2 regions of the Vibrio sp. JC009 genome follow, and region 2 is predicted to be linked to the other one. Evidence: predicted binding sites of a transcription regulator. Region 2 holds the regulator's gene; the other holds the start of a gene.
What was found. The regulator MetJ, encoded in region 2, represses methionine synthesis genes. The targets are predictions, from matches to a motif close to TTAGACNTNTANANGTCTAA.

Region 1: a site for MetJ is predicted at 10,845-10,864, ahead of metK (methionine adenosyltransferase). Genes of this name have one in related genera too.

Annotation. Positions count from the first base shown of each region.
Region 1 is NZ_CP092106.1:408,566-420,675, forward strand. Features, by position in the region: gene L3Q72_RS02005 (XTP/dITP diphosphatase) at 1-492, opposite strand, end outside; gene yggU (DUF167 family protein YggU) at 519-806, opposite strand; gene L3Q72_RS02015 (YggT family protein) at 806-1,363, opposite strand; gene proC (pyrroline-5-carboxylate reductase) at 1,382-2,200, opposite strand; gene L3Q72_RS02025 (YggS family pyridoxal phosphate-dependent enzyme) at 2,225-2,935, opposite strand; gene L3Q72_RS02030 (type IV pilus twitching motility protein PilT) at 2,960-4,003, shown strand; gene L3Q72_RS02035 (PilT/PilU family type 4a pilus ATPase) at 4,166-5,272, shown strand; gene ruvX (Holliday junction resolvase RuvX) at 5,289-5,717, opposite strand; gene L3Q72_RS02045 (YqgE/AlgH family protein) at 5,840-6,403, opposite strand; gene gshB (glutathione synthase) at 6,445-7,392, opposite strand; gene rsmE (16S rRNA (uracil(1498)-N(3))-methyltransferase) at 7,406-8,137, opposite strand; gene L3Q72_RS02060 (endonuclease) at 8,228-8,923, opposite strand; gene L3Q72_RS02065 (SprT family zinc-dependent metalloprotease) at 9,001-9,507, opposite strand; gene metK (methionine adenosyltransferase) at 9,593-10,747, opposite strand; gene tkt (transketolase) at 11,144-12,110, shown strand, end outside.
Region 2 is NZ_CP092106.1:220,335-232,444, forward strand. Features, by position in the region: gene L3Q72_RS01050 (nucleotide sugar dehydrogenase) at 1-1,125, opposite strand, end outside; gene L3Q72_RS01055 (oligosaccharide flippase family protein) at 1,403-2,662, shown strand; gene L3Q72_RS01060 (glycosyltransferase) at 2,671-3,543, shown strand; gene L3Q72_RS01065 (glycosyltransferase) at 3,595-4,368, shown strand; gene L3Q72_RS01070 (glycosyltransferase family 2 protein) at 4,352-5,128, shown strand; gene L3Q72_RS01075 (sugar transferase) at 5,106-6,332, opposite strand; gene L3Q72_RS01080 (TetR/AcrR family transcriptional regulator) at 6,474-7,112, shown strand; gene L3Q72_RS01085 (nucleotidyltransferase domain-containing protein) at 7,155-7,454, opposite strand; gene L3Q72_RS01090 (HI0074 family nucleotidyltransferase substrate-binding subunit) at 7,447-7,860, opposite strand; gene metJ (met regulon transcriptional regulator MetJ) at 8,134-8,454, opposite strand; gene L3Q72_RS01100 (O-succinylhomoserine (thiol)-lyase) at 8,746-9,912, shown strand; gene L3Q72_RS01105 (bifunctional aspartate kinase/homoserine dehydrogenase II) at 9,913-12,110, shown strand, end outside.

The DNA.
Region 1 (12,110 bases), 190 kb from region 2:
TTCCGGAACCCAGAATACAGGGTCATAACCAAAGCCGTTGCTGCCTTTGGATTCTGTCAGGATCTGTCCTTCCCATTTACCGTGGCAGACGATAGGTGTCGGATCGTTTTCATGACGCATCAGAACCAGTACGCAGTGAAAGCGTGCGCTTCTTTCCGCTTCCGGTACGCCGTCCATATCTTGCAGCAGCTTTTCCAGATTTTTCTGGTCAGTAGCGCCTTCACCGGAGTAACGTGCGGAGTAGATGCCCGGAGCACCTTTCAGGTAATCCACTTCAAGGCCGGAATCATCCGCGATAGCCGGAAGGCCGGTCTCTTTTGCTGCATGGCGGGCTTTAATAATGGCGTTTTCAATAAATGTGGTGCCGGTTTCTGCGACCTCTGATACGTTAAATTCGCTTTGAGCCAGAACTTCGAAGCCGAAGTCTGAAAGCAGATCCGCCATTTCGCGAACCTTACCCTGATTGCCTGTTGCCAGAACGATTTTACTCATGATGATTCTCTCTTACAGAAAAGCTCTCATAAGAGAGCTTCAATTTCACTTGGTATTTGAGTGGGGGAACTGATCCGGACCTGCTTATGCCGCCCAAGCTCTCCCTTCTCTATATTTATTTGTCCCTTTGCCACCTTAAACTGTTTGCTTAGCACTTTAGTCAGGTGAGCATTGGCTTTTCCGTCCACCGGTGGTGCGGTAATCGCAATTTTCAGCTCGTCTCCGTGCAGGCCGACAATTTTGTCTCTGCTGGCTTTGGGCTGAATATAAAGGCGAAGCACTAAGTCTTCGCCTTCTTTCACTACTGCGGGCATTACAGCTGATACCAGATTGGACCGATTAGGTCAGCCATCAGGAAGTTAGCAAACTGCAGCGCGATAAACAGAACCAGTACGCTAAGATCCAGTCCACCCATTGCCGGGATAATGCGGCGGATAGGAGCAAGCATTGGCTCGGTTAGCTGGTGGAATACATACTCGATAGGGCTGCGGCCCTGGCTAACCCAGCTCATAATGGCGCGAATGATCAGTATCCAGAACAGCAGGCCACCGGCAGCTTTTACCAGCGACAGAAGCGCAAGAAACGGGAAGCTTGTGTCAAATGCCAGGCTGCCACCTGATACGATAAAGATCAGCGCGACAAACTTCACCAGGCAAAGCAGGTAGGCAAACAGTACCGTTGCCAGATCGATACTGCCGATGGATGGAATGAATCTGCGCAGCGGGGCTACCACAGGCTGCGTAGCTTTCACTATAAACTGAGAGAACGGATTATAAAAATCTGCTCTGGCAGCCTGTAGCCAGATTCTTAACAGCACCACCATGATGTATAAATCGAACAGGGTGGAGATCAGAAAACTCATTGAATTCATTATTAAACCTATCTGTAATTAGAATAACTTTTCCATTTCTTCCGCTCTCAGAACAGCGGCTTGCATTGCTTTCGCTACGATATCAGTTAGCTGATTTTCGTTAAATACTCTTAGTGCCTCAGCTGTGGTTCCACCTTTTGAAGTTACCTGTTCTCTTAAAGTGGAAAGTTCTGTATCAGCATTGGCGATAACCATTTCAGCTGCTCCCAGCGCTGACTGTTGTACCAGTAGCCGGGCGGTCTCTTTATCAAAGCCCTGTGCGATGGCTTCACTTTGCATCGCTTCCATAAACAGGAAGAAGTAGGCCGGAGCGCTACCCGCTGCTGCGATAACATTGTTGATTTCTGTTTCCCGTTCAACCCAGCATACTTTACCAACGGCTGTCATTAACTCACCGGCAAAGTCTTTGTCCTGCTCAGTGACTGCAGGCGCTGCGTATAGGCCGCTCATTCCCTGACTGACAAGAGCTGGTGTGTTTGGCATTACGCGCACAAGGTTCAGTTCAGTTTCCAGCAGTTCATTCAGACGGGATGCAGAGATACCGGCTGCAATAGAAATAACCAGCTTGTCAGAAAAATCGATATCGGTCAGCCCGCCACACACAAGTTCCATCAGCTGTGGTTTTACGGCCAGAACTATCACATCGGCATCGGCTGCTGCGTCATGGTTGTCTTTTGCTGTATTCACGCCATACAGTTGTGTCAGCAGTTCTCTCTGCTCTTTGTTTGGGTCGGTTGCTGTAATATTTGATGCCTCATAACCGCTGGAAACCAGTCCTGCGATGATAGAGCGAGCCATATTACCGGCACCGATAAATGTGATTTTTCTGTTTTCCATATTCTTTTCTTCCTGAAGCTGCTGTTATTTTTTGTTTGAATAGTCTCTGGCACCAAAAATCGCGGTACCAATTCTTACCATAGTACTACCGGCTTCCACGGCGGCTTCCATATCGCCACTCATTCCCATTGATAAGGTGTCTAAACCTTCATACTTAGCAGCCAGTTTGTTTTTAAGGTCTGCCAGTTGAGTAAATGCGCTTAACTGAGACTGGTGGTCAGACACATTGGCCGGAATAGACATCAACCCTTTTAAAGTGAGGTTTGGCAGAGCAGAAATCAACTCAGCCAGTGCAAAAACTTCCGCTTCTGTGGTGCCGGACTTACTCTCTTCGCCACTGGTGTTTACCTGAATCAGAACCTTTAGCGGTGGAAGGTTCGCCGGTCTCTGATCATTCAGACGTCTGGCAATTTTCTCACGGTCGATGGTGTGAACCCAGTCGAAGTGCTCGGCGACCAGTTTCGTTTTGTTTGACTGTATCGGGCCGATAAAGTGCCACTCCAGTTGTTCACTGGCGTGGTTTTCAGTGAAGTACTGAACTTTATCAACGCCTTCCTGAACATAGTTTTCACCAAATGCTCTCTGGCCTGCTGCTATCGCTTCTTCAATAGCTTCAACCGGCTTGGTCTTACTTACCGCGAGAAGCTGTACAGAATCTTGTGGTCGGCCACATTTAATTTCTTCACTGCGGATTTGTGTGATGATCTGTTCTATATTTTGTTGAATACTAGACATAATTTATCTGATTAAGGAATTTTCATGGATATCGCTGAGTTACTGCAATTTAGTGTAAAGCATAATGCTTCAGATCTACATCTTTCTGCAGGTGTTCCTCCAATGATAAGGATAGATGGTGATGTAAGAAAGCTTGGAATGCCGGCATTTTCTCATTCTGATGTTCACAGACTGGTTTTTGACATTATGAATGATGCGCAAAGAAGCGAATTTGAAGAAAAGCTGGAGACGGATTTTTCCTTTGAGTTGCCGGATGTGGGGCGCTTTAGGGTGAATGCCTTTAATCAGTCCAGAGGGTGTGCGGCTGTTTTTCGTACCATCCCGACAAGAATTCCGACACTGGATGAGCTTTCCGCTCCTGAGATTTTTTCTGAGATAGCAAACTATGAAAAAGGTCTGGTTCTGGTGACTGGCCCAACGGGCTCTGGTAAGTCTACGACGCTGGCGGCAATGGTTGACTATGTTAACCAGCACCATAATAAGCATATCCTGACCATTGAAGATCCGATTGAGTTTGTTCATCAGAATAATAAGTGTCTGATTAACCAGCGGGAAGTGCACAGGGATACCCATAGCTTTAAAGCGGCTCTGCGTTCTGCTTTACGTGAAGACCCGGATGTGATTCTGGTGGGTGAGCTTCGCGATCAGGAAACCATTAGTCTGGCATTAACAGCAGCGGAAACCGGGCATCTGGTATTTGGTACTCTGCACACCAGTTCTGCGGCTAAAACCATTGACCGTATTATTGATGTGTTCCCGGGCTCTGAGAAAAATATGGTTCGTTCAATGCTGTCTGAGTCGCTTCGCGCGGTTATTGCTCAGAAGCTGCTAAAGCGTGTTGGCGGGGGCAGGGTGGCCTGTCATGAGGTGATGATTGCTAACAACGCTATCCGTAACCTTATCCGCGAAGATAAAGTAGCTCAGATGTTGTCTATTATTCAGACGGGGGCAGCTTCAGGTATGAAAACCATGGAGCAGAGTGCGAAGCAGCTTCTGGCGCGGGGAGAGGTTGAGCAGGAAGAAGTAAATAAGAAAATTGAGATAGTGCAAATGAGTTCTACTTTTTAAGTAGGTTTCCGTGGGGGCGGCAGACAGGTATTGATAATCAGACACGCATAAATACATCCATGTAGCTCTGCTTTGCCATCCATGGCAAAGAAGGTCTGTTTATCAATACCTGTCTACCGCCTTGAACTCCGGAGTATTAAATTTTTTATAGAGGGAGCGGCAATGCAGTTGGATCAGATTCTGGAATCGATGCTGGAAAACAAAGCATCGGATCTTTATATCACGGTGGATGCACCCTGTTTGTTGCGGGTGCATGGTGAGCTTACCGGCGTAGGTGAAAAACTGAATGAAGAGGGCGTGTTTCAGTTTCTTGATACTATTATGGATGAGCAGCGTAAGCAGGATTATCTGGCGAGTAAGGAGGCCAACTTTGCCATTGTCAGAAATAGTGGCCGTTTCCGTGTCAGTGCTTTTTTTCAGAGGGAGTTGCCGGGGGCCGTTATCCGCCGGATTGAAACTGTGATTCCGACCTTTGAAGAGCTGAAGCTTCCCGAAGTACTGAAAGAGCTGGCAACAGCTAAACGCGGCCTGGTGCTGGTGGTAGGGGCGACGGGTTCCGGTAAATCAACTACCATGGCGGCAATGACGGGATACAGAAATGATAACCGGTCAGGTCATATTCTTACCGTGGAAGATCCCATTGAGTTTGTCCACGAACATAAGAAGTGTCTGGTGACACAAAGGGAAGTGGGATTAGATACGGAGAGCTTTGAAGTGGCGCTGAAAAACTCCCTTCGTCAGGCTCCGGATATGATTCTGATTGGTGAGATCCGTAGCCGTGAAACAATGGAGTTTGCCATGAACTTTGCGGAAACCGGGCATCTGTGTATGGCGACTTTGCACGCCAATAATGCCAATCAGGCGCTGGAGCGAATTCTTAACCTTGTTCCGAAAGAGGGTAGGGATCAGTTTTTGTTTGATCTTTCCAATAATCTGAAGGGCGTAATAGCGCAGCAGTTGATCAAAGACAAAAACGGCAATGCCCGCCATGGCTGCTTTGAGTTATTGCTAAATACCCCAAGGATCGCCGATTTGATCCGGCGAGGCGATCTGCATGAGCTGAAAGCGACCATGGCAAGATCAACCGAAAGCGGTATGAAGACTTTTGATCAGTCTCTTTATGAATTGGTGATCGAGGATAAGATCGCTGAAGATGATGCTCTGCACAGCGCAGATTCTGCCAATGATCTGAGAATGATGCTAAAAGCGAAGCGCGGTGGCAATTTTGGTTCTGGCGCTATGGATGGGGTTAGTATTGATATGGAGTGAGAAGAGTAGCTGATAGCTACTCCCCCCACTGCGCCTCAAACCAGCTCTCAAGAATCACTACCGCCGACTGACAGTCCACATTCCCTTTACTTAAAGCTTTATAGCCACCCATATCAAACAACTCTGAACGTGCTTCTGCGGTAGAAAGACGTTCATCATGCAGCTCTACGGGAAGGCCAAACCTGCCGTGCAGGCGGTTTGCGAATTTCTTAGCTCTTGGAGTAATGGTTTCCAGATCTTTTCCATAAAGATCCGTTGGCAGGCCAACCACTATAAGGTCCGGTTGCCACTCTTTGATCTGTTTTTCAATATCATCCCAGTTAGGGATGCCATCATTAGCTTTAAATGCTTTCAAAGGGGAAGCAGTACCGGTAATTTCCTGGCCAATGGCGCTGCCGATGCTTTTGGTGCCGTAGTCGAAGGACATGATTGTTTTTGAGGACATTTTATTATATTCGCTTAGTTGTTTAATCTTGGGCTATGGGGCTATGGGGCTATGGGGCTATGGGGCGGCTTGTACCCTATCACCCCATCACCCTTAAGGGCAAAGCCTGTCCCTATAGCCTTTTACGCATGCCCCGCATCCGCAGACAGTTGCGCTGCATCAATCCCCAGCATCTTAACCGCCCGGTTCCATCTGTCCTGAACCGGAGTGTCAAAGATAACACTTGGGTCGGCTTCTACAGTCAGCCAGGAGTTTTCAGCCAGCTCATGTTCCAGCTGACCAGCTGTCCAGCCTGAGTAACCCAGAGCGACAATATAGTCTTTGGGTTCAGCTTCTGTGCCCAGAACGCCAAGGATATCTTTTGAAGTGGTTACGGAAAGGTCATCCGTCATCTGGATGCTTGAGTGATATTTATCCTTTGGCCTATGGAGTATAAATCCACGGTCTTCAGATACCGGACCACCACTGAGAACCTGCTGGCTCAAGCTCTGTGGGTTAACCTGAGGCTGGTCTGGCTCAACTTCCACCTGTTGGAGCATTCCGCCCACAGTAATGTCGATAGGGGCATTTACCACGATTCCCATTGCCCCTTCGTCAGTGTGCTCACAAATGTAGATAACCGACCGTTGAAAAAACGGGTCTTGCATCCCTGGCATCGCCACGAGGAAGTGATTTGCTAAATTCATGTTATCTCTCCTGCACAAATATGAATGACGGATGCCTGTTTTTATTTGTTTACTCTTTTTTCGATTGCATCCATTAGCTTACCCGTTATAGAAATATCAAACGCTGCTTCTATCTCACGGATACAGGTAGGGCTGGTTACATTTATTTCTGTTAATTTGTCACCGATAACATCCAAGCCAACGAAGATTAGCCCCTTTTCTTTAAGTGTAGGCGCAACTGCGCGTGCAATGTTGAGATCCGTTTCACTTAATGGTCTTGGCTCACCTGTGCCGCCTGCTGCCAGGTTGCCTCTTGTTTCGCCTTTGGCCGGAATTCGGGCCAGGCTGTAAGGCATTGGCTCTCCGTCAACGACCAGAATTCGCTTGTCACCGTTGCTGATATCCGGAACAAATGTCTGGGCCATGGCGTAGTATTCGCCGTGGTTGGTCAGTGCTTCGATGATCACCGACATATTAGGGTCGCCCTGCTTAACCCGGAATATTGACGCTCCGCCCATTCCGTCCAGAGGCTTAAGAATGATATCGCCATGCTCTTGCTGAAATTCGCGGATTCGTTTTGCTTTGCGGGTCACAATGGTGGTTGGTGTCAGTTCCGGGAACCAGGCTGTAAACAGCTTTTCATTGCAGTCACGCAGACTCTGAGGCTTGTTTACGATAAGAGTGCCTTTTTCTTCTGCACGTTCAAGGATATAGGTGGCGTAAATGTATTCCGTATCAAACGGTGGATCTTTACGCATAAGCACTGCATCCAACTCTGACAGTTCGATGGTTTGCTCAGATTTAAATTCATACCAGCCGTTTGGATCTTCTTTAAGCTCTACGATCCTGGTGTCTGCCATGGCAACGCCTTGCTCAAGGCTAAGATCCTGCATTTCCATATAGTGGATTTCATAACCACGCTTTTGCGCTTCAAGCAGCATGGCGAAACTTGAATCTTTTTTGATGTTAATGGATGAAATCGGATCCATTACTATGCCGAGTTTAATCATTTCTTTCTCCCGATTAACCAAGATCACCGAAGCGAACTTGTAATGCTGTAATTGCGGTTAGCGCGGCTGTTTCTGTTCTCAGAACCCGTGGACCTAACAGGGTTTCTTCAAATTTATATTCTTCGGTCATGGCGATTTCATCTGCCGATAATCCGCCTTCCGGGCCGATAAGCAGGCGAACCTTGCTGATTGGCTCTGGCAGAGTATTAATGGAGTACTTTGCTCTCGGGTGCAGGTTTAGCTTTAAGGCGTCATCCTGCTCGGCGCACCAGTCTTCCAGTTTCATCAGTGGACGTACTACCGGAACCCGGTTTCTGCCGCACTGTTCACAGGCTGAAACCGCAATTTTTTGCCACTGAGCCAGTTTTTTCTCAAAACGTTTAGGGTCGAGTTTTACACCGCAACGTTCAGAGATAAGCGGGGTAATGGTGTTTACGCCCAGCTCCACGGATTTTTGAATCGTGAATTCCATTTTTTCTCCGCGGGATACCACCTGACCAAGATGGATATCCAGAGGAGATTCAGAGCTTCGCTCCACTCTTTCCTTTATTTCAACCTGAACACTTTTCTTACCAACTTCTGAAATCACTGCCGGAAATTCTGCATTGCTTCCGTCAAACAGCAGCACTTCCTGACCAGTTTTCATTCTCAGTACCCGGCCTATATGTCCGGCGGCATCGTCACTGAGAGCCAGTAAACCAAGTTGAGTGATGGGTTCGGGGTGGTAAATTCGTGGGATTCGCATTGAAGCCGCTTCCTGAATAAAAATGGACAACTTTCCATAACATGGATGCGGCTGGGGGAAAAAACAAGGGCAGTACCGAATGCTGTCGTATTATTCGCACTGCTTAACAACAAACGGGTTGTGATTGCCCTGTATTTTACTGATTCTTCTGTCCCGCTCGCATTCCCATTCATTCACAGGGTAGGTTTTATTCCAGGCATTCATCAGGTTAGTCTGCTGTTTTGACAGCGTAAAACCATACTCCTGCGACATATAAAGATAGGCTCTGGCAACGGCACCACGTGCTCTTTCCGGCGGCATGGCTTTGCGCTGTTTGAAGTTGACCTGCATTTCGCACGCGCCATAGGTTACGCCGTCCAGGCCATTCCACTGGCTGAAGTTGTAGTTTGAGCGGTCGCCGTTTACTTCACCAATTGCCGGGGTGAGGTTATGAAGGTCAGCTTCCATCAGACGAAACTGAGAGTCGTTTTTACTGCAGTTCTTCCTGCCGCCATTCTGCCAGCACTGGCGCTGGTGGCCAAACTGCCAGGCCGGAACCACATGTTCCCATTCGATACGACTGGCTCTTCTTTCCTGTTTGCGGACCTGATAGCCGCACTCTTCCAACTGAGGAATCCCTTTTCTTCCCTGCCACTCGATATCGCAGCCGCAGTAAAAGCTGACAGGGTGGTCCTGATAGATTTTAACCGCGATTTTCTTTGCTTTAGAAAACGACGAAGGGGGCGCAGAGAACGCAACAGCAGGAACTAGTGCGACAGAAAGTATGAGTAAATGTGATTTGAGCATATAAAGGACTGAAGTTAAGTATTATTTTATTCAGTCTAACACTCATTTGTCGTATTGGTATGTGGTTCTGATTGATTTTAGGAAAGTTGTTTTCCGGTAAACAAAAGCGGCTGCCTGCAACTTTTACAAATATAGTTTGCCTGTTTTCTCTGAACTTTATTATGGCGTCTTATGGAAAGGGCGTACTGTTCACAGCTGCACTGATATTCAAAGGTCTTCCCCTGAACCGAGATAACCTCAAAGCTATGTGTGGTTTTTGCCGGAATACCGAACACCTTCTCCATCACCATCTGCCACTCTTTCCCATGAGGGCGGACTTTACCAAACACCTGAAAGGTAACCAGATGAGCCACTTCATGAGGAATCACTTCATTAATAAAAGCGGTATAGTTTTCTTCAAAAAGAACCCGGTTTAACCGGATCTCGCTGGCCTGAAGATAAGCCTTCCCTGCAGCTTTACCACGAAGCTTAAAATTAACAGAAGGAAGTTCAAAAGAGCGCTGAAAAGCAACCTCAGCCCGGTGAACACACCAGGAAAGTTTATCTTGGATATCTTTATATTTTTGCTCAGCTAATTTATTCATATGCATAAAAAAGGTTGAGCAAGTTGCCCAACCTAATATTTTTAACCTGCAACCTGCAACCTGCAACCTGCAACCTGCAACCTTATTATTTAATTCCCGCAAAATCGCGAATAAGCTCAACTTTATCCGTCTTCTCCCAAGGGAACTCTTCACGACCAAAGTGACCGTAAGCAGCCGTCTTCTTGTAGATAGGCTGAAGCAGGCTCAGCATTTCCTGAAGACCGTATGGGCGCAGGTCGAAGAACTTACGTACAGCATCGATGATGATGTCGTGAGACACTTTTTCTGTACCGAAGGTTTCAACCATAATAGAAGTTGGATCAGCAACACCGATTGCGTAAGAAAGCTGGATTTCACAACGGTCTGCAAGACCAGCTGCAACGATGTTCTTAGCAACGTAACGAGCTGCGTAAGCTGCAGAGCGGTCAACCTTAGATGGATCTTTACCAGAGAAAGCACCACCACCGTGACGAGCAGCACCACCGTAGGTATCTACGATGATCTTACGGCCAGTCAGACCACAGTCACCCATTGGGCCACCGATAACAAAACGGCCGGTTGGGTTGATAAAGTATTTCGTTTCTTTGTTCAGCCACTCTGTCGGAAGAACCGGCTTGATGATCTCTTCCATTACTGCTTCACGCAGAGCGTCAGTAGAGATTGAATCACAGTGCTGAGTAGAAAGAACAACCGCATCGATGCCTACGATCTTGCCTTGGTCGTACTGGAAAGTTACCTGAGACTTAGCGTCCGGACGCAACCATGGCAGTGTGCCGTTCTTACGTACTTTCGCTTGTCTTTCCATCAGACGGTGTGCGTAAGTAATCGGAGCTGGCATTAGCACGTCAGTTTCGTTAGTCGCGTAACCAAACATGATGCCCTGGTCGCCAGCGCCCTGTTCTTTAGGATCAGTCTTATCAACACCCTGGTTGATGTCAGGAGACTGCTTACCGATAGTGTTCAGAATTGCACATGAATCAGCATCAAAGCCCATGTCCGAATGAACGTAGCCGATTTCACGAACAGTTTCACGAGTCAGTTCTTCAATATCAACCCATGCAGAGGTAGTGATTTCACCACCTACCATTACCATCCCTGTTTTAACATAGGTCTCACAAGCTACACGGGCTTTAGAATCCTGCTCAAGAATAGCGTCAAGAACGGCATCAGAGATCTGGTCTGCGATTTTATCCGGATGACCTTCAGATACAGATTCTGAAGTAAATAGGTGCTTAGCCATAATAGTGAGCTCCGTAATTTAAAGGTTAAAAAAGATGCTCAGCTGCATCTTTTAAAAAATAGTGTGATTTTGTAAATACGCCTACACATGTAGGGGCTTTTACATCTAGACGTCTATTTTAGATTCTTCCAGTAAAAATACAAGTGAAAATTGATATAAGTCAGGATAGCAACTATCAGCTATCAGCCGTCAGTCTTTAGTTGTACTTGACTTAGTTACACGATAATGTCCCCATAACCCCATAACCCCATAACCCCATAACCCCATAACCCGCAATTCCCTAAGTAAAACGTTTGCAGTCCGCAACCGCCTTTGAGAGAATATGCCCGCAAATTTCCGGATGAAATTTTTATTACTTCTTTCTCTATCAATTCGCTTATCTATTCAGGAGCAGACATGCCGTCTCAAAAAGAATTAGCAAATGCAATCCGTGCACTGAGCATGGACGGTGTTCAACAAGCAAACTCTGGTCACCCTGGTGCGCCTATGGGTATGGCTGATATCGCCGAAGTACTTTGGCGGGGCCACATGAACCACAACCCACAAAACCCTGAGTGGGCTGACCGCGACCGTTTTATCCTGTCAAACGGCCACGGCTCTATGCTGATTTACTCTCTGCTTCACCTGACTGGCTACGAGCTGTCTATCGATGACCTGAAAAACTTCCGTCAGCTGCATTCTAAAACTCCGGGCCACCCTGAGTATGGTTATGCACCAGGCGTTGAGACAACAACAGGTCCTCTTGGTCAGGGCATCACTAACGCAGTTGGTATGGCGATGGCTGAGCGTGCTCTTGCTGAGCAGTTCAACAAAGAAGGTCACGATATCGTAGACCACAATACTTACGTATTTATGGGTGACGGCTGTCTGATGGAAGGTGTTTCTCACGAAGCATGTTCTCTTGCAGGTACACTTGGTCTTGGCAAGCTTATCGCTTTCTGGGATGACAACGGTATCTCTATCGACGGTCACGTTGAAGGCTGGTTTGCAGACGACACGCCTAAGCGTTTTGAAGCTTACGGCTGGCATGTTATTCCTGCTGTTGACGGTCATGATGCGCAAGCGATTAACGCTGCTATCGAAGCTGCGAAAGCAGACCCTCGTCCAACACTTATCTGTACTAAGACTATCATCGGTTTTGGTTCTCCAAACAAGTCCGGCTCTCACGACTGTCACGGTGCGCCTCTTGGTCATGAAGAAATTGCAGCAGCACGTGAATTCCTTGGCTGGGAACACGCTCCTTTTGAAATCCCGGCAGATATCTACTCTGAGTGGGATGCGAAAGAAGCTGGCGCGGCGAAGGAAGCTGACTGGAATGCTAAATTTGAAGCATACGCAGCAGCATACCCAGAGCTTGCAGCAG
Region 2 (12,110 bases):
CACATCTTCAAGCGCTCCTGTCATCCGGTTTGCAACGATAACGTCTGACATAAACTTAAACTTATCAAGTTCACGGATTACTTTCGAGTGGAAGAAGTGTTCTTCATTTAGTGCTGGTTCGTATATGACAACCTTGATTCCCTTTGCCTTCAGGCGCTTCATAATCCCTTGGATAGAAGATTCTCTGAAGTTATCTGAGCCTGACTTCATTATTAAGCGATAGATACCAACCACTTTGGGATTTCGTTTAACAATCGAATCGGCAATAAAATCTTTACGGGTACGGTTTGCATTTACAATGGCACCAATAATGTTGTTTGGAACGGTTTGATAGTTCGCCAGAAGTTGCTTGGTGTCTTTCGGAAGACAGTAACCGCCGTAGCCAAAAGAAGGGTTGTTGTAGTGATTACCGATTCGTGGATCTAAGCCAATTCCTTCAATGATTTGCCGTGAGTTCAGGCCAAAGGCTTCTGCGTAGGAGTCTAATTCGTTAAAAAAAGCTATGCGCATTGCCAGATAGGTATTAGAGAACAGCTTTACCGCTTCTGCTTCTGTTGAATTCGTATACAAAACAGGAATATCGGTCTTAATCGCCCCCTCTATTAACAAGCCAGCAAAGGTTTTCGCTCTTTCACTCTGCTCGCCAATAATGATGCGAGAAGGGTAGAGGTTGTCATAGAGGGCTCGGCCTTCACGCAGAAATTCCGGAGAGAAGATAATATTGTCACTGTTAAATAGTGCTTTTACCTTTTCTGTGTAACCTACCGGTACCGTTGATTTGATAACCATGACGGCATTTGGGTTGATCGCCATTACATCCCGGATAACGGATTCAACTGAAGAGGTATTGAAATAGTTTGTGTCAGGATCATAGTCTGTTGGGGTTGCGATAATAATAAAGTCAGCGTCTTTATACGCAGCTTCCTTGTCCATTGTGGCAACAAAGTTAAGCTCTTTTGTTTTTAGGAACGCTTCTACTTCCTTGTCTGCTATAGGGGATTGCTTTTCATTCAGAAGTTTTACCTTATGCTCAAGAATGTCAACGGCAACAACCTCGTGGTTTTGCGCCAGCAATATGCCATTCGACAAACCCACATATCCAGTACCTGATACAGCTATTTTCAATGCATTGTCCTTTTAGAGTGGTGTATAAATGAGTATAGACCTGCTTTTTTCTCTGGCCTGTGATGTTGGTTGCATGTGTGCTTAGGTATTTTGATGCAAAGTCGCCTATATTTATTTAGGTACGTATGGGAAAAGGTTATTGAACATAAGCTTTGACTATAATCTTGTATAAGAATTGGGAGATAAGTGCGTGTCTCAAGGCGGTAGCGTGTTATTTATTGATTTTTAACGTTTAGGCACGAAACATTATACTCTTATCACAAAGTAAGGAACAGGTTTGAGGCTGATAGTTAACAGCGGGATTTATTTGTTAAGCAATATAATATGTGCTTTGGTCCCGTTCTTTCTTCTGCCCATAATGACTAGCTTTTTGACACAAGAAGAGTACGGCCAAGTTGCTATTTTTCAGATGGCTGTATCTTTATTCTCAATATTCATTGGTTTAAATTCAGCTAGTTATGTAGTTAGAAAGTATTATGACAATGATACTATAGACGAAATTAGATATGTAAATGGTGCTTCACTATTACTATTAGCTATTTCTTCAGTTATATCTATTTTATTTGTTTTTTATGTTTCTGATGTACTGTCTGAAATATTAAAGGTGCCAGCTTCGTGGCTATATTACGCAGTCGTAATTTCTATATCATATTTTATTTTTCAGTTTATGTTAGGTCAAATTCAAGCTCGTGGTAATTCAAAGTCATATGGGTTATGGCAGATTGGATATGGTTTTTTTCATTTTATTTTAGCATATAATTTTATTGTGTTTTTTGGGATGGGTGCGGAAGGAAGGGTTGAAGCGTGGTTAGTGGCTATTATATTTGTTTCAGTTTTATCACTAATTTATTTAATTAGTAAGCGTCTTGTTAAGATTAAAAACATAAAAAAATCTCATATTCAAGAAATAGTTGAATATAGCACGCCATTAATACCCCATATGTTAGGATTTATCCTTCTAGGATTAATTGATCGGTTTATAATTAGCAGAGAATTGGGATTATCTAAAGTTGGTGTCTACATGCTAGCAATGCAGATAAGTATGGTTATTCATTTGTGTTTTGATGCGATTAATAGGGCTTATACGCCTTGGTTATTTAATGCTCTGAATAAAAATGACGTGAAATTAAATCATAATATAATAAAGTACACATACTATTTTTATTTGCTGCTTGTTTTAAGTATTGTACCCATGTTTTTTCTATCGCCTAAACTTGTTGTGCTTATTGGAGGGAGTAAATACGAAGAATCTTCATATTTAATAAATTGGATATGTTTGGGTCAAATATTTCATGGTATGTATTTATCTGTTAATAACTATGTTTTCTATGCTAAAAAAACAGCTTTATTATCTATTGTAACAATTGGTTCTGGTGTAATTAATGTTATTTTGTTATTGGCTGTTATTAATTGGTTTTATTTGCCTGGAGTTGCGATAGTATTTTCTATTTCTAAATTTATTCAATTTTTAGGTACATGGTGGTTAGCGAGCAAGGTTTATCCTATGCCATGGCTGCATTCTTTTAAAAAGGTTTAAGTCTATAAATGAGTTCTTTACCCTTAGTGTCTGTTTATATTCCCACCTATAATAGGAAAAAATTGTTAGAGAGAGCTGTTGAATCGGTATTGAAACAAACATATAAAAATATAGAGATAATTATCTCTGACGACGGCTCTGATGATGGTACAGAGGAGTATTGTTGTAGTATTATTCTATGTAACAGTAATATTACTTATATTAGAAGTAATCGCTCATATGGTGCATGTCATGCAAGAAATAAAGCGATTTCTGTTGCAAAAGGTGAGTATATTACAGGGTTAGATGATGATGATTTACTTAAACCTAACCATATATCAGAATTAGTTACAGCATTTTCAACAGATTACTCGTTTGTTTGCACTTCATACATAGAAAACTCTAGTAAAGGAAAAATCAATAGAAATAATAAGTTAGGTATAGTAACTATCGAGAAGCTATTACATTATAATATTGTTGGTAATCAAGTGTTAACGTTAACCAAGAGGATACAAGATATTGGAGGTTTTGACGAGAGTTTGCCTGCTTTCCAAGACTATGATTTATGGGTTAGATTGGTTAAAAGTTACGGTAGTGGGTTTAAAATAGATAACTTGTCTTATGTTTGGGACAATATGCATGCTCAAGAAAGAATATCATCTAGTTTAAATAAAACAGCCAAAGCGTATGAGATTTTTTATAGTAAACATAAATTACTAATGAATCATTCAAACAAAAAGTCAATGAAAATAATGAATGTAAAATACTCTGGTACTAAATTGTCACTTTGTACTCTTATCAAAAATATAAATATATATAATTATAAGCTCTGTATTTCTCTGTATTTGAGAGGAAGTTTTAAATATGTTATTGAATTTATAGATTACTTTCGTTATAAGTAGTTGTGATCGTAATAATGAGCCTTGTAAGTTTATTTTTAGAGGTCGTAGGTTATGTCAACTTTGGAAGTTTTAGTATCTACAATAAATGATCGAATTTATGATTTGGAAATTAATGATGATTATTGTTATTTGATCATGCATCAAATATCAAATAATAAACAATATGACGATGTTATTTTCTGTCAGAATAATGTGCGATATTTTCAGGTAAAAGGAAAAGGTATCAGTCGTAGTCGTAACCTTGCACTTGAAAAAAGTAGAGGAGATATTGTTTGGATAATGGATGATGATGCATCACTACACCTTGGTGCAAAAAGAGTTATAGTGGATCTATTTGAAAAATATGATCCAGATATGTTGGTTCTGAAAGAAAATTGTAGAAGAAAATTAAACTCAAGAAAAATAATTAAGCATAATTTATTTACCGCAATATCGATAATATCAATTAATATGTGTATATCGAGAAAGGTCATTAGCGAAGGCTTTCGTTTTGATGAAAATTTTGGTCTAGGAACTAAGAGACCATCGGGTGAAGAGTATATATTTTCAACCGATCTACTTAAGTCGGGTAAGGTAATATTGCAAACTGATTACTGTGGAGTTACGCATCCGGATGTATCATCTGGTTACTATTTCTATGAAACAGATGAAGGTATATTAACCAAGTTCTGTATGTTTGATAGGGTTTTTGGATGGTTTGGTTTTGTAGTTTCTTTGCTATTTCTGATGAAGAAGTTCAGATTTTTGTTTAAAAATAGGAGGTTACTTCATTCTCTGGCGTTATACTTAAGACATTATGTGCTTTGTGATGAAAGAAAAAATTGATATAAGTATCATTACCCCTTGTTTTAACCCTGATAATGGAGCTATGAAAGGTGCTCTATCCTCTGTATTTATCGAAGGTCCGCTTACTTACGAGCATCTGGTTATTGATGATGGCTCGAGTGAGGCTGACTGGTCGCTGGTAAGCAACCTGATATCTCCGCTACCAAATGTTTCAGTCTGTCGCCTTAATGAAAATAGTGGTCCAGCGGTTGCACGTAATAAGGGCATAGAACTAGCAAAAGGTCGCTATATAGCCTTCTTAGACGCAGACGATATCTGGCATCCTGATAAACTAAAAAAACAAATCACATTTATGCAGGAGGCAGGCACAACTCTCTGTTATACCGCTTATGAAATTATCGACCAACAAGGCAATATCATTGGCTGTCGTTCTGTTCCTAAGACGCTTACTTATAAAGACTTACTGAAGTGCAATCAAATCGGTTGCTCAACTGCGATATATGATACTAAATTGATAGGTAAACAGTATTTTGAAAATCTGAGACGACATGAAGATCTAACTCTTTGGCTAAAAATAGCCAAAACAGGCGCAAAAATAGCAGGCCTCCAAGAGCCTCTGGTTCAATACCGTGTCGGTGCCAGTTCAGTCTCTTCAAACAAGTGGAAAGTGTTAAAGTACCAGTGGAAAATTTATCGCGAGTGCGAAAAGCTTGGTTTCTTCACTTCAGTTTACTACTTTATTCACTACGCAATTAATGGCCTGAAGAATCATTATTTTACTTCGCCCCCAACCCGGTAAGCATAATCCCTATCGTCTTAACTGCAATCTTCATATCTAACACAAACGATAAATTCTTAATATAATACAAGTCATACCCTAATTTGTGCCGGGTCATATCAGTAGTATCCGTATACCCCTGCTCAACCTGTGCCCATCCAGAAATGCCCGGTCTTACAACATGCCGAAAATTGTAAAAAGGAATCTTCTTTTCGTATTCCTGTACCAGCTCCGGCCGCTCCGGTCGTGGACCGATTAAGGACATATCTCCTATAAGAACATTCCACAATTGAGGAAGCTCGTCCAGGCGGCTTTTTCTCAGTAAGTTTCCCAGTTTATTTATTCTGTGCTCTTCTTCTGTAGCAAAAAGCCTGCTGTCTCCTCCATATGCTTCTTCCATTGTCCGGAATTTATAGATAGTGAAGCGTTTGTTTTTGTAGCCGATTCTTTCCTGAGAGAAGAGTATTTTTCCTTTGCTGCTTGTCCGTATCAGTGCCGCAATAATGGTGCAAACCACCACAACAGCAGGGAGGATTGTAATGATAAATAAGCGCTCAATGACGGATTTACTGATCATATAAGTTTGAGAGGGTAGCAACGTGCCTATGCTGTTTTCACTTAAATGCGTGGTGGGGACTTTTCTTTCCAGTCTTTCTTTAATGGTTTCGGAGTGGATTACCGGTACATTGCTGATGGAACAGTCTGCCAGAAATTTTTCCTGCTCGTTGCTCATAGGCTTGTGCAGGTTTACCACTAAGCCATCTTCGACATCAGAGATCGAATATGGATGCTCCACAGGTTTTAGCTGCAAAAATGAGTATTTCTGTAGGTCTTTAAGGTTAAAGTTTGTAATTACGCTGAGTGACACTTTTTGATATCTGGCCTGAAAGTAGAAAAATCCCAGTAACCATATAAAAGTGATACTTGCACCAAGTGCTAAAACAGAACGTGAGTACTCTATCCGGAACATAGCAATAGTGGCGATAGCGACACAATAACAGCTTAAAAGTATGGGCAGGATTTCCTGTTTCCGGTCAGAGATTACTTTGGGTAACGGCTTTGGAAGCAGGGTTATGGTGCACCAGTAGCACCCTATGACCACTGGCAGGCTGTTTCTTACGGTGTCGGGAAAGTCCGGAAAGTGAGTTAAAGACAAAAGCAGTATTCCCCCGGTAATACCCAGAGAGGCAATAAGATGAGTCATTCCTGATCTGTTTAGTCTCACGTTCTGCGCCTTTAATTATTAAATTTGCAAATGTTACTTCCGTTTTCGAATAAAACGTCTATATGTCTAAATATGCGGTAAAACTTTCAGCTTCATTATTTTCTTCATATACTTAGGTTAAGCAACGAATCGGGAAATGTCATGAAAACACGCGAAAGAATTGTGCATGCAGCACTGGAACTGTTTAACGAGCATGGTGAGCGTAATATCACAACCAACCATATTGCCGCTCATATTGATATCAGCCCGGGCAACCTGTATTACCACTTTAGAAACAAACAAGAGATCTTAAGAGAGATTTTCGCCATTTATTCAAATGAGCTGCTGGAGCGTTTTACTCCGGTAGAGGCTCAGGAAGAGAGTCTTGTGATGTTAAAACGTTACTTAGACTCCATCTTTACTTTGATGTGGAAGTTCCGCTTCTTCTATGCAAACTTGCCGGAAATTCTTCACAGAGATCCGATATTGCATGAGCGTTATCTGGAAGTGCAGACAAAGATGCAGGAAAACATCGCTGCAATTTTTGCCCTCTTTATTGAAAGAAAGCTGCTGGAACTGACCAAAGAAGAAGCGCGCTTGCTGGTGACATCAACGCACCTTGTGGCAACTAACTGGCTGAGCTACCGGGCGGCTATGTCGAAAGATACCAAAATCACTGAGCAGGTTATTCACCAAGGGGTTCTGCAGCTTATCTCTATTGTTAAGCCGTATACTACGCCGCTTGGAACTGAGCAGGTGAAATTGATAGAGGAAGGTATCAAGGCGATGCATGCTTCTTAACAAATAGTAAAGGCACCGGGAGGTGCCTTTACTTTACTCTGTTTACATTAGTCTTTTCCCAAACTTCTCGATATGTTCAATTAACGCCTGATTATTAATTTTGTGTTTAACCAGCATATCAACTTTGTAGGGAATCGTAGTTTGCTCTATCTGACTTAGGATAGAAGCGACGTCGCTAGTTGTAATTTTCTCGCCAACTAAAACAATATCAATATCAGAGTTTGGTCTATAAGTCCCCAGAGCCCTTGAACCGAATAGCCACGCTTCTTTCACACTTGAGTATGCTGTGATAATGCTGAGAATAGTCTGCTGATGTTTCAGGCTAATTCCGTTATCAGTCATCCTGAGATTTCTCTGTTAAATAGGCAACAATTTCTGAAATTGCTGGCTCAAATGTTTCTACAATTAAAGCCTGCGCTTCAAGCGCATTTTCTTCATCGTAGGTGTGGGTTAGAAGGTTGCGCTTGTTAAGTGCTTCCAGAAGCGTTTCACACTGCTCTGGTGAGATATGTGCAGCTTCCATAGCTGTGCGAATTGTGCCTCTTGGTGAAGCTGCATCGTATCCTTCATATTCAACCAGATCTTTAAGTGTTTTCCAGGTCAGCTCAAACGAAAATTCAAATGTCTGAATTAAGCCTGCAAGTTCCAGTTCACTGTAGGATTCTTGCGAGCAGGCTTTAACCAGTCTTTTGTGAGCTTTTTGCAGATTTTCAAAGCGCTGTTTCCAGCGTAGTGGATTAGTGGTCATAGAGTGAACCTCTGATTCTGTAGTTATGGCTCTTTTTTTGTTACCTTGCTCCTGAGCTTATTCTTCGTCATTCCGGAAGTTGCGAAACTTCTATCCGGAATCTACCGTCTGCGCGTTGTAGAGTACCGTGATATCTTAACTCTACAACACTCTGAAAGTAGATCTCGGATATTGCTTTGCAATTCCGAGATGACGACATATTTTCCATTTGTAATGCCTGGTAACTACTTGGCACAAATAGGCCTTTTGTGAACTGGCTCTGGCTGGTTTCACTTACTCTTCATCAAAAGCTTCAATCTCAATGCCCATCTCTTCCAGCATTTTCTTCGCTTCTGCCGGGATATCATCCGGACGGTCTTTTCTCAGGTCTTCATCAATTGGCAGAGGCTGGCCTGTGTATGCGTGTAAGAATGCTTCACACAGAAGTTCACTGTTTGTTGCATGGCGAAGGTTATTTATCTGTCTGCGGGTACGTTCATCGGTAAGTATCTTAAGTACCTTTAAAGGGATTGAAACCGTTACCTTTTTAACCTGTTCACTCTTTTTCCCATGTTCCGCATAAGGACTAATGTAGTCACCGTTCCAGTCAGCCATTGCACACCTTTGTTATCAGAAAACTTTGAATAATAAATCTAACTGTTAATTTTAGCGGGATTTACTGCCATAAGCAAAGGCGTTTAGATGGCTAGATGGGTTGACGGCTAAAGTTGTAGGGGGTAAATTGGGCTATGGGCTATGGGCTATGGGCTATGGGCTATGGGCTATGGGCTATGGGCTATGGGCTATGGGCTATGGGCTATGGATTTCTACCTGTAACCCCTAAACAAGTATATATTTACATAACAACTATAAATAATCAGCAAGCTCAAAAGGAAATAACTAGTTATGTCTCAAAGGAAGTCTTCAACTATTGCTGTCAGGACGGGGATTGAATCTGATACTCAGTTCAATGCCGTTGTGCCACCGATTTATCTTTCAACAAACTACAGTTTTCCTGAGTTTGGTGAAGTGCCTCAATATGATTACACCCGCTCGGGGAACCCGAACAGGGGGATGCTGGAGCAGGCTCTGTCTGAGCTAGAGTCCGGAAAAGGCGCGGTAGTCACAAACTGCGGGACATCTGCGCTTAACCTGATGGTTTCTGCTTTTTTAGGGCCGGATGATCTGCTTATTGCGCCGAATGACTGCTACGGTGGTTCGTACCGGTTGTTTAATACCCGTGCTCAGAAAGGTGACTTTAAAGTTCAGTTTATCGATCAGACAGATGAAAGTGCGCTGGAGGCAGTTCTGGCTCAAAAGCCAAAACTGATCCTTCTGGAGACGCCGTCTAACCCGTTGGTACGTGTGGTGGATATTGCGGCGGTTTGCGAGAAAGCGAAAAAAATCGGTGCTTTGGTTGCCGTGGATAACACCTTTTTGACACCCATATACCAAAAGCCTCTGGAACTGGGCGCGGACCTGGTTATTCATTCAACCACCAAGTATATCAACGGTCATTCCGATGTGATTGGCGGGGTTATTGTTACTGCAACAGAAGAGCATGCAGAAGAGCTTGGCTGGTGGGGGAACTGTATTGGTGCTACCGGGACGCCATTTGACAGCTATATGACGTTGCGAGGTTTGCGTACACTTGGAGCCAGAATGCGGATTCATGAAGAGAGTTCACTGGCTATCCTGGAGGCTTTGAAAAAACAGCCTTTGGTGGGAAGTATTTATCATCCTAGCCTTGAAGAGCATCCGGGGCATGAAATTGCTAAAAAGCAGCAGTCGGGATTTGGTTCAATGTTAAGTTTCGAGTTTGCTGGTAGTTTTGAGCAGTTGAAAGCTTTTGTTAATGAGCTGAAGCTGTTTTCACTTGCTGAGTCTCTTGGCGGAGTGGAGAGCCTGATTTGTCATCCGGCCTCCATGACTCACAGAGCAATGGGTGAAGAGGCGCTTGCAAAAGCCGGAGTATCACAAAACCTTCTCAGACTTTCAGTGGGTCTGGAAGATAAACAAGATTTAATTTCAGATTTAGAATATGCCTTTAATGCGGTTGCGGAGGGAGTATAAATGACCGTTTCTCGTCAGTTACATAAGTTTGGTGGCAGTAGCCTTGCTGATCCTGAGTGCTATAAACGCGTAGCGAATATTCTTAAAGAGTACTCAGACAAAGAAGATTTAATTGTTGTTTCAGCAGCCGGTGATACCACCAACAGGCTGATTGAGTGGTGCGATACGCTGGATAAAGACGGACGCATCGCTCATGAACTGCTTATGTCGCTGCGGGAATATCAAAGCGGCCTTATCACCGCTTTACTGGATGAGCCGGATGATCTGCTTAGCCAGTTTCACTCGGAAATTACCGCACTTGGCGAGTTAAACGCGCCTTTAACTATTGCTCAGAAGTCCGCAGTTCAGGGGCATGGGGAAAGCTGGTCGGCAAGGTTGCTTTCTGCGCTGCTCAACCAGAAGGAACTGCCTGCGGTAGCTGTTGATGCAAGAAACTTCCTGCGGGCAGAAAGAGCCACTCAGCCAGAGGTGGACGGTGCGCGTTCATGGCCACTACTTAAAGAACTTCTGGTGCAGCATTCAAATCACAGGTTAGTGATTACTGGTTTTATGGCCCAGAATCAGGCGGAAGAGACGGTACTGCTGGGCCGTAATGGGTCGGACTACTCCGCAACCGTTATTGGCGCTCTTGCGGAAGCCTCGCAAGTAACTATCTGGAGCGATGTAGCTGGTGTATACAGCGCCGACCCGAGAAAGGTTAACGATGCTTGTCTGCTTCCGTTGCTGCGCCTTGATGAAGCCAGTGAACTGGCTCGCCTTGCTGCTCCTGTGCTTCACAGCAGAACTCTGCAGCCGGTTGCCCAGAGTGCGATGAACCTGGAGCTAAGGTGCAGCTATCAGCCTGAAGCTGGTTCTACCCGTATTGAGCGTGTACTGGCTTCTGGCCGGGGGGCTAAAATTATCTCATCACTTGATGAAGTTCTGCTTATCGAGCTTAATTTTGCTGATGGCCATGACTTTGAGCGCGTTCAGGAAGAGGTGATGGGCAGGCTGCAAAGAGCGCAGTTGCAGCCTCTTGCTTATGATATTCAGGCCGATCAGGGTGAGCTTTTGCTGGCTTATACAGCTGAAGTTGCGGCAGGTGCTCTGGAGTACCTTCAGGATGCCGCTATTGAAGCGGATATTCACCTTAGAGAAGGTTATTCAATGATTGCTGCGGTTGGCGCGGGAGTGACCAACAATGCAATTCATAGCCACGGCATTTATCAGCAGTTAAAAAACGCGCCTGTTAAGTTTATCAGCGAAGCGGAAACCGGGCTTAGTCTTGTTGCTGTTCTGCGCAAAACCGACACTCAGCTTCTGGTGAATGCGATTCACAAGCAGCTGTTTCAGGCGCAAAAGCGTATTGGTCTTGTCTTGTGTGGCAAAGGAAATATCGGCTCCAGCTGGCTTGAGCTGTTTGCTAAGCAGAAGACTGAGCTTGAAAAGCGTCGCGGCATGAACTTTGAGCTGATTGGTGTGGTTGATAGCCACACTTACTGGATGGACTTTGACGGTATTGATGTTGAGTCTGTCTCTGCGCGTTTTGATGATGAAGCGATTGAGAACGACGGTAAAGAGTGGCTGGACAGGCTGACTCATCATCAGGGCTACGATGAAGTTATCGTGCTGGATGTGACTGCCAGCGAAAGTCTGTCGCTTCAGTATCCTGAAATTGCCGGGAAAGGTTTGCATCTGATCTCTGCAAATAAAGTGGCAGGCTCCGCTTCCGGTCACTTCTATCATCAGGTGCAGAATGCTTTTGCGAAAACAGGCCGTCACTGGCTTTACAATGCAACTGTAGGTGCTGGCCTGCCTGTGAACCATACGGTGCAGGACCTGCGCGAAAGCGGTGATGAGATTGTTGCGTTGTCAGGTATTTTCTCTGGTACTTTATCCTGGCTGTTCCAGCAGTTTGATGGTTCTCTGCCGTTTATGGATTTAGTCGACCTTGCCTGGCAGCAGGGCTTAACCGAGCCTGACCCTCGTTCTGATTTAGATGGTTCTGATGTGATGCGTAAGCTGGTGATCCTGGCGCGTGAATCCGGACTGGAGCTGGAGCCGGAAAATGTCAAAGTGGAGTCGCTGGTACCGGGTGAGCTGAAATCTCTTTCTCTGGATGAGTTTTTCGAGCAGGGTAGCCGCTTGAGTGAAGATCTGGCGGAAAGACTGGAAAAAGCACAGCGAGAAGGCAAGGTGCTGCGTTATGTTGCCAGAAT